DNA from 3 places in the Listeria sp. MAN/IMW/UF464 genome. Region 2 is predicted to be linked to each of the others. Evidence: riboswitches for the same ligand, from Rfam matches in the RefSeq annotation. Region 2 holds a riboswitch; each other region holds the start of a gene.

Region 1 (4,847 bases), on a different contig from region 2:
CAGAAGGTTCGACAGGTGTTATCTTAATTGCGACAGAGCAAGAATTAGCTAATGTAAACGATGTAGTAATGGATGAGTTACATGGTCGTGTACAACGCATGGATGAAGCAATTGTGGCCGAAGAAATTAAAAGCGCTCAAGAAACAGAAGGAAAAGCAAAAGATTCTGCTAAAAAACATTGGTTTGGAAAATAAATCAGCTAACCGAGGACAGAGAAATCTGTTCTCTTTTTTTGTTTTAATAAGGATAAAATGGGGAAATAAACAACATAAAACAGTCAGATAGAAACTTTTTTCAAGATGGTAACGCTTAACTCATTTTTATTTTCTGAAAACTATTTGCATCAAATTAAAAACATGCTACAATAAACAAGTTGTGAATTTCACAAGAAAATTTTTTGTTTGGAGATGAAATAATTTGGATGTTGAAAGTAGTCCATTAATGCAGAAAATTGATTATAGTACGCGCAAAAAAATTGATTTAGTAAATAATAGTATTCTTCGTTATATCGTGCGCGCGATGTTAGCATGTTTATTCTTAACACTAGGGACTGCGGTCGCTGTAATGATTGGTGATAAAGTCGATCATTTTGCACCTGGACTTGGTAAAATCACCTATGCATTTATGTTTAGTTGGTCGCTCGTTATGATTATTTATATGAATGCTGAGCTGGGTACTTCTAACATGATGTATATGACAACAGGTGTTTATCAAAAAATTGTTAAACCTGGAAAAGCATTACAAATTTTGATTTTATGTATTGTTTGTAATTTATTGGGTGGAATTCTTGCAGGGTACTTAGTTTCTCTGACATCTGTTTTCCATAATTTACCTGCTGACCACTTCTTATTTACTGCCGTTAGCGGTAAACTTGAAAAAGCGCCATTACAAATTTTTGTAGAAGGTATTTTCGCCAATATTGTTGTAAATACGGCCGTGCTTTGTACACTTCGAATGAAAGATGATGCTGGTAAAGTCATTGCGATGATTTTCATTATTTTCATCTTTGCATTCTTAGGATTCGAGCACGTTATCGCCAACTTCTCATCATTCTCATTAGCATTTTTCGCTTCTGGTGGAACACTTGCTGCAATGACAGCGGGCAATGTGACCGTCAATTTAGTCCTTGCTTTACTTGGGAATTTTGTAGGTGGTGGCCTTGTTATCGGACTAGGCTATGCGTGGCTTAACCGAACGAAATCAATTTATAAAGACTAATAAAAAAGTTACCTCAGAAATTTTCCGAGGTAACTTTTTTTATATGCTTTTAACAGGTAAATTATTTAAAAATGACCGAATGAGCGGCTCGAACTTCGGTACTTCCTTTTCAACTAGAAAAGCATCATGACCGTATTCAGAGGCCACTTCATGATAAGTAACCGGCACATCCCATTCTTTTAAAAGTTCATAACCGCGGCGCAAATCGTGAATTCGGAAAAGTTGATCGGTCGTAATGCCAATCAGCAAATACGGAATTTTAATTTTTGAAAAAGCGGGTAAATCATCTTTTGCGGGAGCCGTAACGTCAAATAAATCAATCGCCTTTGTTAAATATAGATAACTATTCGCGTCAAACCGCTCGACAAAAGTATCCCCTTGATATTGTAAATACGATTCAATTTGAAAATGCTCTTTTGAGAAAGCGGCAGGCGAAGACTCGGCGACAGTGAAACGTTCAAACCGCTTGGAGAAAAGTTCGCTCGTCCGGTAAGTCATCATTCCAACCATTCTCGCAGTAGCAAGCCCGCCCTCAGGTTGACCAATATAGTTGCCGCCATTAAAGTCGGGATCATTCAAAATCGCCATCCGCATAATTAAGTTATAACCAATCGCATCAGGTCCGGCAGCAAGTGGGGAGGCGATGTTGATAATGCTATCTGTTATATCGGCATAATCAATCGCCCATTCTGTGGCTTGCATTCCACCCATCGATCCCCCAATCACCGAAACAATCCTTGTAACCCCAAGTTGTTCCAAAAGTTCACGCTGCACTTTAATAATATCTTTAATTGAAAATCCGGGAAATTGTAACCGGAAAGGCTCGCCTGTTTTTGGATTAATAGAGGAGGGGCCAGTCGTTCCACTACAACCACCAAATACATTCGTACAAACAAGAAAATATTTGTCTGTATCAATCGTTTTCCCCGGACCAATATAATCATCCCACCAACCAGGGGCGTCATCTTCAAAATGTTTCGCCGCATGAGCTGTCCCAGTGAGCGCATGTTCTAACAAAATACAATTATCGCGTGAGGCAGAAAGTGTCCCATACGTTTCATAGCCAACTAAAACTGGACTTAATGTTTCCCCGTTTTCAAGTAGAAGAGGACTTTTTTGAAATAGTTCTTTTTGTTGTAAGGTCACTTCTCTTCACTTCCTCCTAAATTTGCTCTAGTGCTTTCGTTAAATCTTGAATAATATCATCCGCATTTTCGATTCCGATAGAAAGACGGATGGATTCTGGTTTAACGCCAGCTGTTAATTGTTGTTCTTCGCTTAGTTGTTGATGAGTCGTTGATGCTGGGTGGATTATAAGCGATTTTGCGTCGCCAACGTTGGCTAGATGCGAGAATAACTCCACAGATTCGATAACCTTTTTCCCAGCCGCGTAACCACCTTTAACGCCAAAAGTGAAAATGGAACCAGGTCCTTTTGGTAAATATTTTTGGGCTAAATCGTGGTATTTGTTGTCTTTTAAGCCAGGATAATTAACCCAAGCAACTTTTGGATGATCATTTAGGAAATTCGCTACTTGTTTCGCATTTTTCACGTGTTGTTCAAGTCGTAAAGATAATGTTTCTAGCCCTAAAATGAGTAAGAAGGCGTTGAACGGGGAAAGTGCGGCACCAGTGTCACGAAGGAGCGAGACACGGAGCTTGGTAATATAGGCCGCCGCACCAACATCATTCGTATAAGATAGCCCATTATAACTATCATCAGGTACAACGAGTTTTGGAAACTTCCCATTTGCCCAGTTAAATTTACCAGAGTCAATAACAGCGCCACCAATTGCAACCCCGTGACCACCGATAAATTTGGTTGCCGAGTAAACGACAATATCTGCACCAAAATCAAATGGGCGATTTAAATAAGCGGTCGCAAAAGTATTATCAACAATTAGCGGGACATCAGATGCGTGCGCTATCTCAGCTACTTTTTCAATATCAATAATATTAATATCAGGATTACCAATCGTTTCAATGAATACGGCTTTCGTATTTTCTTTCATTGCTTTTTCAAAATTTTCAGGTTCGTTAGGGTCGACAAAAGTAACATCAATGCCAAACGTTTTAAATGTATGTGAAAAAAGAGTGTGTGTTCCACCATAAAGTGTTGCGGCTGCGACGATATGATCGCCGGAACCAGCAATATTTAAAATCGAGTAAGTAATAGCAGCCATGCCTGAAGCCGTTGCAACCGCACCAATGCCACCTTCAAGTAAAGTTAATCGTTCTTCTAAAACAGCTGTAGTCGGATTCATAATTCGTGTATAAATATTTCCAGTTTCTTGTAAACCAAATAAGGCTGCGGCATGTTCCGGGCTATCAAATGTATACGATGTTGTTTGATAAATTGGTACGGCTCTAGAATGCGTATCTCCGTCCGGTGTATGTCCGCCGTGTACTTGAATTGTTTCGAATTTATACTCATTACTCATAAAATCCACTCCTCTTTAATATGTATTTATCAGTAATTTCCATCAAAAAACCTCCCTAGCAGTATATAAGCCGCCAGAGAGGATAGAGTTTCCTAAACTTGGATTTCCGACTTATCTTTCAGAATATACTGCTGGAATTAGCACCGTGAAAATAAATTCCGGTTGCTAAGGCTTCAAAGGGCCAGTCCCTCCACCTTTCGTGATAAGAAAATACTATTAAATTAAGTTATATATTACGCTGGATGAAACAAATTGTCAACTAAGTATTTAAAAAGTCCAAAAATAGCACTTGTGTGTGGAATTTTTGTGACAAAGCTGTTTTTTAGACTAATATTTCACTTTAAAAAGGTTTTAAAATCCATTTTTTAGGCTATTATAGTTAAGACTAATTATATTTCATTAAAAGTGGGGTTAGATTAGCACAAATAAAGGGGAGTTGAAATAAAAATGAAGACATTTACACGTATTCTTGTTTTATTAGCAGGGATTGCGATGATTGTACTTGGAATTTGGTTCTTATTCCATCCAGGTATTTCATTATTAACCTCAACATTGATGATCGGTTTCTTACTACTGATTTCAGGTATTTTCCACACAATTTCTTATTTCTCAGATAGAAAATCACAAAATGTTTCTGGGTGGGTACTAGCTGACGGAATTTTATCCATCTTACTAGGTTTCTTGCTATTATTTAATGAATTTGATGGAACATTAACACTTGTATTGCTGTTTGGTATGTGGGTATTGTTTGCTGGTATTATGCGTACAATCGGCGCATTCACTGCTAAACAAAATAACGTACAAGGCTGGGGCTGGATTTTAACAATTGGTATTATTGGTATCATTGTTGGTTTTATCGCTCTATTCAATCCAGTTGTCTCCGCAATTGGTATCGTTCTTGTCGTAGCAATTTTCTTCATCGTTCAAGGTATCGGCGCAATCGCAACATTTTTCTTTATGGGAAAAAGTTATTAATAAAAAAGTGAAACCAATTGTATAAATTGGTTTCACTTTTTTTGTGTTATTTTTTTCGTAAAAAGATTACTGAACTGCCAGCTAAGATAAGTCCAATCAATGTTAACGGGATTGAATTAGCATCACCGGTTTTCGGGATAATTTTTTTAGTGCTGTTAGTATTACTATTCTTAGTATTTATTGTTTTTACTTCAGAAGGCGATTCATATAGTTC
Region 2 (4,847 bases):
CTGGCTGGTTGTGGTTAGACCCAGTTATCGCTATTTTAACGGCATTTTATATTATGTACGAAGCATTTAAGCTTTTAAAAGAATCTTTTCCACCATTAATGGATAAACGTCTTTCAGATAATGAAGAAGAGGCGATTAAAAAGATTATTTTAGCGCATAAAAATAAATTTATTGAATTTCATGATTTTCGCTCTAGGCGAGCAGGAGCGGAAGAATATATTGATTTTCATTTAGTAGTATCTTCCACGATGACAATTGAAAGTGCTCATTCGCTTTGTGATGAAATTGAAGCAGAGATTATGAATTTCTACGCGAAAGCAGAAGTTTTGATTCACTTAGAACCTGAAGAAGAGCGAGTGCTAACTAGAAATTAAAAATCAGCTCTTTCTATTCGATTTGTTTCTAAAGTGTTACAATAGGTAGAAATAAGAATGGAAAGGACAATGAGTATGACAACATCTATTTTGATTGCCGATGATGATAAAGAAATTGTTGATTTAGTAAAATTATATTTACAAAATGAAGGATACACAATTTATCAAGCTTATGATGGTGCGGAAGTATGGCGTTTAGTGCAAGAAAAGCAGCCAACATTAGTGATTTTAGATATAATGATGCCAGAAATGAATGGCCTTGAAGTATGCCGATTAATGCGGAAAAATGGTATTTTAACGCCAATTTTAATGCTTAGTGCAAAGGCAGAAGATAATGATAAAATTATGGGACTATTAACTGGAGCGGATGATTATATGGTCAAACCGTTTAATCCTTTAGAGCTCTCTGTTCGCGTTAAAGCGATTTTAAGACGTATGCAACAAATGAGTCAAGCAGAGCCAGTTAGTCAAGATAAGGTCATTATTGGGCCAATTGTAGTTGATCGCGGGCTTCATGTTGTAACTGTTGGAGAAAAAGAACTTCATCTAACTACTTCAGAATTTGATATTTTATTTTTACTAGCGAGTGAACCAGGTCGTGTTTTCAGTTCAGAATATATTTTTGAGAAAATTTGGCAGGAGAAAGCACTCGGAGCGAGTAAAACGGTCATGGTCCATATTAGCAACTTGCGCGATAAATTGAGAGATGCTATGGGCGGAGAAAATGTGATTAAGACAATATGGGGAGTAGGGTACAAAATTGAAATCTAGGCTGGAAGTGTTGTTTACGAAAATTAGCCATGTGATGAATGTTTGGCAGGCGACTTTTTTTGCAATAGTGTCTTGGGTTTTTGCTTTGATTACTGTCCAAACTATTTATTTGTGGAGTATTTCTATTCGTGATGATTCTTTGTTTTTACGTGAAGTGACGCAATCTATGGTTCAACTTTTTGGGCCGAATAAATATACTCGGATAATGCAGTCGTTTTGGATGTTATCGCTGAAGTTTTTAATTATCTTTTTGATTGCTTGTTTATTCTTTGCATTCTTTTATCGATTGATGCGTCAGCGGATATTAAAAAAACAACTACGAACGATTAATTTTGCTTTAAATGATGGAAAGCCGGTTGATACAGAAAGTTTTGTCCCGGAAATTCAAGAACTTGAGCGAAACATTGAAAATATGCGTGAACGACAAAATAAATTAATGAAAAAGGAAGAACAGGCGCAGCAAGCTAGGAATGACTTAATTACGAATGTCTCACATGATTTGCGGACGCCTTTAACGTCGATTTTAGGATATTTAAGTTATATTCATGAGGATCGTTATCGTGATGAGATTGAGCTGCGTTATTATACGGAACTTGTTTACGGAAAAGCGCGTCATCTGCATAAACTGATTGATGATTTATTCTCTTATACTAGGCTTGATAGTGTTGATTACCAATTAAAAAAAGATGAACTAGACATCATTGAATTACTCAGACAATTAGTAGCAGAATATGACGGACGAGCTGCAGAACGAAATATGCAGATAATCGAACATTTTGATGCCAATAAACTCATCATTGGTGGCGATGGTAACCAAATTATGCGTTTGTTTGAGAATTTATTTTCCAATGCGCTTAGATACGGAGAAGGAAATAAACAAATTGATGTAAGCGCGAAAAAAGAAGATAATATGGCTGTTGTGCGGGTCACTAACTATGGTGAAGAGATTCCAACCGTTGATTTACCTTATCTATTTGAACGTTTTTACAAAGTAGATAAAAATCGGACAACAACGGGTACTGGCTTAGGCCTTGCAATCGCTAAGTCTATCGTTGAAAAACACGGCGGAATTGTTACCGCAGAAAGCAAACATCGCAAAACAAGTTTTATCGTCAAATTGCCGCTCATTTAATCTTTAAAAATTCTTAAATGTTTCTTTCCTTGTGATTTATGTTCTTTCAGTAGAATATAAATCACGGAGGAGAGAAAAATGAAAAAACATATTGTTTTAATTGTTGTTGCTTGTATCACGGTCATTGCGGTATTTATGTACATAATTCAAGTCAATAGTAGCGAACTTAAATATCAAAATAGAGCTCAGATTAAAATAGCCTCTCAGTTAGCTAGCCAGGAAGATTCGGGAGAAAATAGTATTATTAGTGAAGTAAATTACAAATAGATGCGTATAAATAAAAAAGTTATTGACAAAGTGTGACGGAAAAGGTAATATGAAAAAACAAGAAACGTCACTATAGTCACAAATGAAGTGATATAATAATATGTAGAAATCTTATCCAGAGTGGTGGAGGGAAATGCCCTGTGAAACCCAGCAACCTAAACAATAATTCATTATGTGTTTAAGGTGCTAAGTCATGCAGAACAACGATTTGTTCTGAAAGATGAGAAGGAAGTTAGCCCATTTGAAAAAATGCTGCCTTTCTGCTCATTAGCAGGAAGGCTTTTTTGTATATCAGAATGTAGAAAAGGTGATAGAGATGATTACGTTACAGAACGTCGTAAAAGAATATACGTCCAGAAATAACAAAGTTCTCGCTGTCGACCATGTCGATTTAGAAATTGAACAAGGTGAGATTTTCGGAGTAGTTGGTTATTCAGGGGCTGGTAAAAGTACACTAATCCGAATGTTCAATGGATTAGAACTACCAACAGAAGGGTCTGTTGAAGTAGATAACCTACTAATTAGCCAAATTCGTGGTAGTAAATTAAGAAAAGCGCGCCAACAAATCGGAATGATATTTCAACATTTTAATTTATTATGGTCTAGAACTGTTGCAGAGAATATCGCGTTTCCATTAGAAATTGCTGGTGTTCGCGGTGAAAAAAGACGTTTTCGGGTCAATGAACTAATCCGACTCGTTGGCTTAGAAGGAAAAGAAAACGCCTATCCAGCTGAACTAAGTGGTGGGCAAAAACAGCGCGTAGGTATTGCAAGAGCGCTCGCCAATAATCCTAAAGTATTGCTTTGTGATGAGGCTACATCCGCACTAGATCCACAAACGACCGATGAAGTTCTAGAATTATTGCTAGACATAAATAAACGCCTCAACCTAACTATCATCGTTATCACCCACGAAATGCACGTTATTCGGAAAATCTGTAATCGCGTGGCAGTCATGGAAAACGGGAAAGTTGCTGAACTCGGTGACGTACTAGATGTGTTCCGCCATCCTAAAGAAAAAGTAACGCAGCGTTTCGTCCGCCAAGTAACTGATTCAGACGAAACGGAAGAACTAATCCATCTATTACTCGATAATTACGCAGAAGGTAAAATCGTTAAACTACTCTTCATGAGTGAAAATGCAACTCAACCAGTTATCTCTCAAGTAGCAAAAGAAAATGATGTTATGCTAAATGTCCTTCATGGGAACTTAACTCAAACGCAAAACGGTGCATACGGAACATTGTATGTCCAAGTTTTAGGCACAGAAGAAGCGATAGATGCCAGTCTAACACAGCTACGTCAACTTAAAGTAGAAACGGAAGTGTTAGAACGATGACGAAATTACAAGAGTTATTTCCAAATGTTGATTTTCAAATGATGTGGGTTGCCACACAAGAAACGCTATATATGACACTTACTTCATTATTTGCAGTTTTTTTGCTAGGAATCGTGCTAGGATTATTACTATTTTTAACCAATAATAAAAAACATGCCGGAGCGCGCATTTTATACTGGATAACAGCAATCCTTGTTAATGTGTTCCGTTCCATTCCTTTTATTATTTTAATCGTGTTACTTTTACCGATGACAAAATCGTTAGTCGGAACCGTAATTGGACCGAAAGCAGCACTTCCAGCTTTAATTATCTCAGCAGCTCCGTTCTATGGTCGGATGGTAGAAATTGCTTTTCGCGAAGTAGACAAAGGCGTTATTGAAGCCGCTAAATCCATGGGTGCGAATATGTTTACTATTATTGGTAAAGTGCTCATCCCAGAAGCCTTACCAGCGATTATTTCTGGTATTACAGTGACAGCAATTTCACTTGTTGGATTCACAGCGATGGCCGGCGTCATTGGTGCAGGTGGGCTTGGAAATACAGCTTATCTTGAAGGATTCCAACGTGGACAACCTGATGTAACGGTACTTGCGACAATTATTATTTTAATTATCGTCTTTATTTTCCAATTTATCGGCGACTTCCTAACAAAACGAACCGATAAACGCTAATCAATGTATATGAAGAAATTTATATAAAAAAACGCGGAATCCCCGCAAAAAAGGAGAGAATTTCATGAAAAAGGTTCTTGGTTTAATTTTCACATTAAGTTTAGTTTTAGTACTTACAGCTTGCGGTGGCTCCTCAGATAAAGCTTCATCTAGTAAAGACGATAATAAATTGGTAGTGGGTGCGTCAAATACACCCCATGCTCAAATCTTAGAACAAGCAAAACCTATCTTAAAAGATAAAGGGATTGACTTGAAAATTGTTAAATATACAGACTACGTTATGCCTAATAAAG
Region 3 (4,847 bases), on a different contig from region 2:
AGGGCTTCCCCTCCTTCTAGAACATCTATTCTATTCCTACTTGCTGTTTTTGTAAAGACGAAAAAAGAACTAGCCTAGGCCAGTTCTTCTTATTTGTTATTTCCCCCAAACGTCTTCTGCGATTTTGACGACGTAACGTAATTTGTTCCATTGCTCTTCTTCACTTAAAATATTGCCTTCTTCTGTAGAGGCGAATCCGCACTGTGGGCTAAGGCATAATTGGTTTAGCGGCACAATCTCACTCGCTTCTTTAATTCGTGCTTTGATTGCCGTTTCATCTTCTAAATCCCCTGTTTTAGAGGTGATTAAGCCGAGAACGATTTTCAAATCTGGGCGCGCTACATATTTTAGTGGTGAAAAATCTCCAGAACGTTCATTATCATATTCTAAAAAGAAACCATCGATATTTAGCTTGCCAAATAATGTTGCTGCAACTGGTCCATAACCGCCTTCTGCTATCCACGTAGAGCGGAAATTCCCACGACAAATGTGCATCGTAATAACCATATCTGCTGGTTTATACTTGATAGCTTCATTAATAAGCGTTTTATATGTTTCTTGCAGTGTATCGGGGTCAAAACCTCGCTCACGTACAACTTCACGCTGTTCATCAGAGCATAAATAGCTCCACGATGTATCATCTAATTGTAAATAACGACAACCGGCATCATAAAAGGCTTGAATCGCTTTTTGATAAGCAGCCGCTAAATCAGCCACAAATTTATCAGCATCGTCTATATATGGCTGATACTCCATGTCACCACGATAATGAAGCATCGCCGGACTTGGAATCGTTTGTTTTGCTACATGATTTTCACCAACGGCTTCTTTTAGGAAAATAAAATCTTCTATAAATGGATGCGTCGTGAAATCAATTGGACCTGTAATTTTCACCGAATGAGATTTTGTTTGGACTTTGCTAAATTGAATGCCTCCCGCCGCATCGTATCCTTCTACCCCATCCAAATTCTCTAAGAAATCAAAATGCCACCAAGCGCGGCGAAATTCGCCATCAGTAATTGCTTTTAAACCCACTTCTTTTTGTTTTTCAACAATATACTTAATTTCTGCATTTTCAATTTCACGTAATTCTTGAGTTGTAATTTCGCCACTTTGGAATTTCTCGCGTGCCTCTTTAATTGCCTTTGTCCGTAAAATACTTCCAACATGATCTGCATAAAATGGTGCCACTTGATTCATTTTCTTCGCCTCAATTCTAGTTATTTTTATGTACAAAAAAACTTTCCCCCAAAAGACAGCTTTTAAGGGAAAGAGTGATTTACCTGTTTCGCGTGCCTTATCTGTCAGTGATACTGCTGGATTTGGCACCGTGAAAAGTCCGGTTGCCAAGGCTTCACTGGGCCAGAACCCTCCACCTTTCTTGATAAGTTACTATGTAATTGGTTCTTATTATATCGTTTACTTCTCGTGATTGTCAAATTTATTTCTGAATATTTATGCTTCTGCGATAACTTCGATTTCAATGTCAGCGTCAAGCGGTAACTTGGCTACTTGGAAAGCACTTCTTGCGGGGAAATCACTGGAAAAGAAAGTAGCGTATACTTCATTCACAGCTGTAAAATCATTTAAATCTTTGAAGAAAACAGTCGCTTTAATGATTTTATCTAGTCCAGAACCCGCTTCTTCTAGTACGGCTGCTAAATTTTTAAAAGCTTGCTCAGCTTGTTTTGTTGCGCCTTCTGCTAATTCTCCAGTTGCTGGGTTAATACCAAGTTGACCTGATGTGAAAATAAGTCCATTCACTTTTACAGCTTGTGAATATGGTCCGAGTGCTTTTGGGGCTGACGAGGTTTGAATAATTTCTTTTGCCATTTTATCCCTGCTTTCTTTTGTGGTATGCTTTTATTCTAATCAATAAAGTTAGTTTTAGCAATAAAGGGGGATTTCTGAATGATTTTAACGATATATTTAATCGCGATAACGCTTATTTCTTTTCTATTATTCGCTGTTGATAAACGGAAAGCAATTAAACACGCATACCGGATACCTGAATCGGTACTACTTCTCTCCGCATTTCTTGGTGGTGCCTTTGGTAGTTGGATGTCGATGCAGTTGTTTCACCATAAAACGCAAAAGCCGAAGTTTCGGATTTTAGTGCCACTTGCGATGGTTTGGACTGTTGGGGTTTTGGTTTGGTGGTTGTACTGAATTAACAAGCTAAATTTGTCGATTTTTTAGCTTTTATAATGTTCAAATTCCCAGCAGAAATAGTTTTGCAGTGCTTGACAGGAGTCATCTCAATTGTCTTTTAAACATGATTTCTATCTTTGATAAAAGTAATTCATAGCTATATTTTAACAGTCTTTTTGTACAGTTCTTAAAATTAGTAAAACACTATAACAAATCTATTATGTCTAATAGCAAAAAATACCGACCAGAGAAAACTGGTCGGTATTTTTATTCTATCTTTTATTAATTTTTCCTTCTTAATTTCTTTCTACCTCTCATCACCAACAAGAGCATGCTTAGAACAAGTAAGCTCATGCCTGTCCAGATTACCCAAGTGTTTGTTTGGTCACCTGTTTTTGGTAATGGTTTTGCTGCTTCATATGTTGTTGTATGTTGCTTGTTATCAACTACTTTTAATGGTGTTTTTTCTACTGATGGTTTTACTGGATTTGTAGGTCCTGTTGGGTCTGATGGGTCAACAGGTTTTACATTTTCTGCTTTTACTTGAATGTTAGCTGTAACAGAAAGTTGTTCCTTCCCCGCATCTGCAGTTCCTTCATTTGGATCATACGTGTAAATCACTTTGTAGATACCAGCTTTATTTACATCTACTTTACCATCTACTTGGATTTTGGAGAAAGGAATTGCTACACCATCTCGGTTTGTCGCACCTATAAAATTAGCTTCTGCTTCCCATTTTTCTCCATGTGGGATAACGCTATCTTTTACAGTGATTTGAGCTTGGTTTTGGATCACAGTGATATGAGCTACTTTTTTCACTCCATCATAGATATAGCTTACTTCATATGCGCCTGCTGTTTCAGAATCAACATGCCCGGTTACAGTTACATCTTCAAAAGAAATTTGGTCGCCTTTTTTATCAGTAGCGTTATCGAAGTTGTCTTCTGCTTTCCATTTATCTCCTGTATAAATGGTAGAGTCATGCACTTCTAAGCTTGTTTTTCTTGGACTTACAGTGAGATTAATTGTTTTCGAAACACCGCCATAACTATAAGTCACTTGGTAAACACCAACTGTTTCTAAATCAACAGTCGGATTTTCTGAAACGTTGATATTTTGCCAATCTACTGTATTTCCGTCTTTATCTTGTGCACTGTCAAAATTATCTTTGGCATCCCAGCTATCTCCCACATAGATTTCAGAATCATGCGCGTTCACTGCTGTTAAGATGTCTTTTACTTGGATATTAATTGTTTTTGAGACACCGTCATATGTGTACGTTACTGGATATGTTCCAGCTTTATCTGTATCAACAGTTCCTTTAACTTCTATATCAGCAAAAGCGACGGAATTGCCATCTTTATCAAGCGCACTGTCAAAGTTATCTTCTGCATTCCACGTGTCTCCGATGTAAACTGCGGAATCATGTGCGTTCACTGCTGTTAATTTAGCTTTCACAGTTAAAGTGATTTTTTTCGATACTTTGCCATACTTGTAAGTGACTTCGTAAGCACCTGCTTTAGCTGTATCAACGGTTGGTTTTTGTGTGACTGTAACATCTTCTAGGTCAACCGCGTTACCATCTTTATCAAAAGCACTATCGAAGTTATCTTTAGCATCCCATGCATCTCCTACATAAATAGTAGAGTCATGAGCACTGATACCTTCTTTATTTTCTAAAACAGTAACTGTAATAGTTTTCGAAACGCCATCGTAGCTATAAGTGATGGTATTAGTACCAGCTTGATTTGTATTAACATTTCCTGCCACTGTTATATCAGCAAAAGCGACGGAATTACCATCTTTATTAAGCGCACTATCAAAGTTGTCTCCCGCATTCCATGTGTCACCTGTATAAATCGTGGAATCATGCGCGTTCACTGCGGTTAATTTAGCTTTGACAGTAACATTAATTTTTTTAGAGACACCATTATATGTGTAAGTTACTGGATACGAACCAGCTACTGCAGTGTTTACAGTTCCTGTAACTGTCACATCGCTAAACGCTACATTAGTTTCGCCTTCTTTATTTGCTGCACTATCAAAGTTGTCTTTCGCTTCCCATGTGTCTCCTACATAAATAGTAGAATCATGTGCGTTCACTGCTGTTAAATCTTCCGCTACAGTTACTTGAATAGTGACTGAGACTGTTTTGCTGTCTTTAGTTATCGTGTAAGTTAATGGATACACGCCACCTTGATTAGAACCATTTTTTATAGCATTTAGTTGTGTTTGGTTCACTTGTACTAAGTCTAAACGATCTTCGGCACTTGAATTAGCACCGTCTTTTACCTCTTCAAAGGCGGCTGTTTTTGCGAGAGTTAGTGCCTGTGCTTTCGTTAAATCAGTGGCTTCTTTGTACTCCATCGAAAAGTCAGTCGCACCCATGGTATAACCGTCTTGTTGCGCAACCGTTCCCTCAGTTCCAGTAACATATAGTGGAGCTTTGGAGCTTTGTTCTGTTCCAAAAATATCTTGAATTGTAATCGTTAAATCCGTTACATCAATCGTTTTATCATTTGTGGAAACGCCAACTACAGCTGCTGAACCATCTGCTAATGTTTGTACTGTTGCCACTTTTGTATCTGCAACAGTCCATTTGTAACCATTTGTTGTTGCTTTAATATTTTTAAAGAAGCTTGGTTCAATAGTATCTTCGGCAGCTTGTCCAGTTGTTGAAGCTACTTTTGGTAATG

The links. Region 2 has a riboswitch for S-adenosylmethionine ahead of AC4PG0_RS12805 (methionine ABC transporter ATP-binding protein). Riboswitches for the same ligand answer to the same signal wherever they lie in the genome.
Region 1: another riboswitch for S-adenosylmethionine. It lies ahead of AC4PG0_RS05340 (O-acetylhomoserine aminocarboxypropyltransferase/cysteine synthase family protein); the one in region 2 lies ahead of AC4PG0_RS12805 (methionine ABC transporter ATP-binding protein).
Region 3: another riboswitch for S-adenosylmethionine. It lies ahead of AC4PG0_RS04175 (5-methyltetrahydropteroyltriglutamate--homocysteine S-methyltransferase); the one in region 2 lies ahead of AC4PG0_RS12805 (methionine ABC transporter ATP-binding protein).

What each region holds. Positions count from the first base shown of each region.
Region 1 is NZ_JBZWZP010000001.1:1,043,811-1,048,657, reverse strand. It holds gene AC4PG0_RS05355 (DUF1269 domain-containing protein) at 1-194, shown strand, start outside; gene AC4PG0_RS05350 (formate/nitrite transporter family protein) at 418-1,218, shown strand; gene metX (homoserine O-acetyltransferase MetX) at 1,258-2,364, opposite strand; gene AC4PG0_RS05340 (O-acetylhomoserine aminocarboxypropyltransferase/cysteine synthase family protein) at 2,381-3,658, opposite strand; SAM riboswitch class I at 3,767-3,867, opposite strand; gene AC4PG0_RS05335 (HdeD family acid-resistance protein) at 4,106-4,633, shown strand; gene AC4PG0_RS05330 (LPXTG cell wall anchor domain-containing protein) at 4,680-4,847, opposite strand, start outside.
Region 2 is NZ_JBZWZP010000004.1:44,443-49,289, reverse strand. It holds gene AC4PG0_RS12825 (cation diffusion facilitator family transporter) at 1-374, shown strand, start outside; gene cesR (response regulator CesR) at 450-1,145, shown strand; gene cesK (histidine kinase CesK) at 1,135-2,277, shown strand; gene AC4PG0_RS12810 (hypothetical protein) at 2,356-2,544, shown strand; SAM riboswitch class I at 2,653-2,771, shown strand; gene AC4PG0_RS12805 (methionine ABC transporter ATP-binding protein) at 2,861-3,883, shown strand; gene AC4PG0_RS12800 (methionine ABC transporter permease) at 3,880-4,554, shown strand; gene AC4PG0_RS12795 (MetQ/NlpA family ABC transporter substrate-binding protein) at 4,619-4,847, shown strand, end outside.
Region 3 is NZ_JBZWZP010000001.1:811,934-816,780, forward strand. It holds gene AC4PG0_RS04175 (5-methyltetrahydropteroyltriglutamate--homocysteine S-methyltransferase) at 97-1,200, opposite strand; SAM riboswitch class I at 1,295-1,391, opposite strand; gene AC4PG0_RS04180 (RidA family protein) at 1,456-1,833, opposite strand; gene AC4PG0_RS04185 (DUF1294 domain-containing protein) at 1,912-2,169, shown strand; gene lcp (putative cellulose-binding protein LCP) at 2,434-4,847, opposite strand, start outside.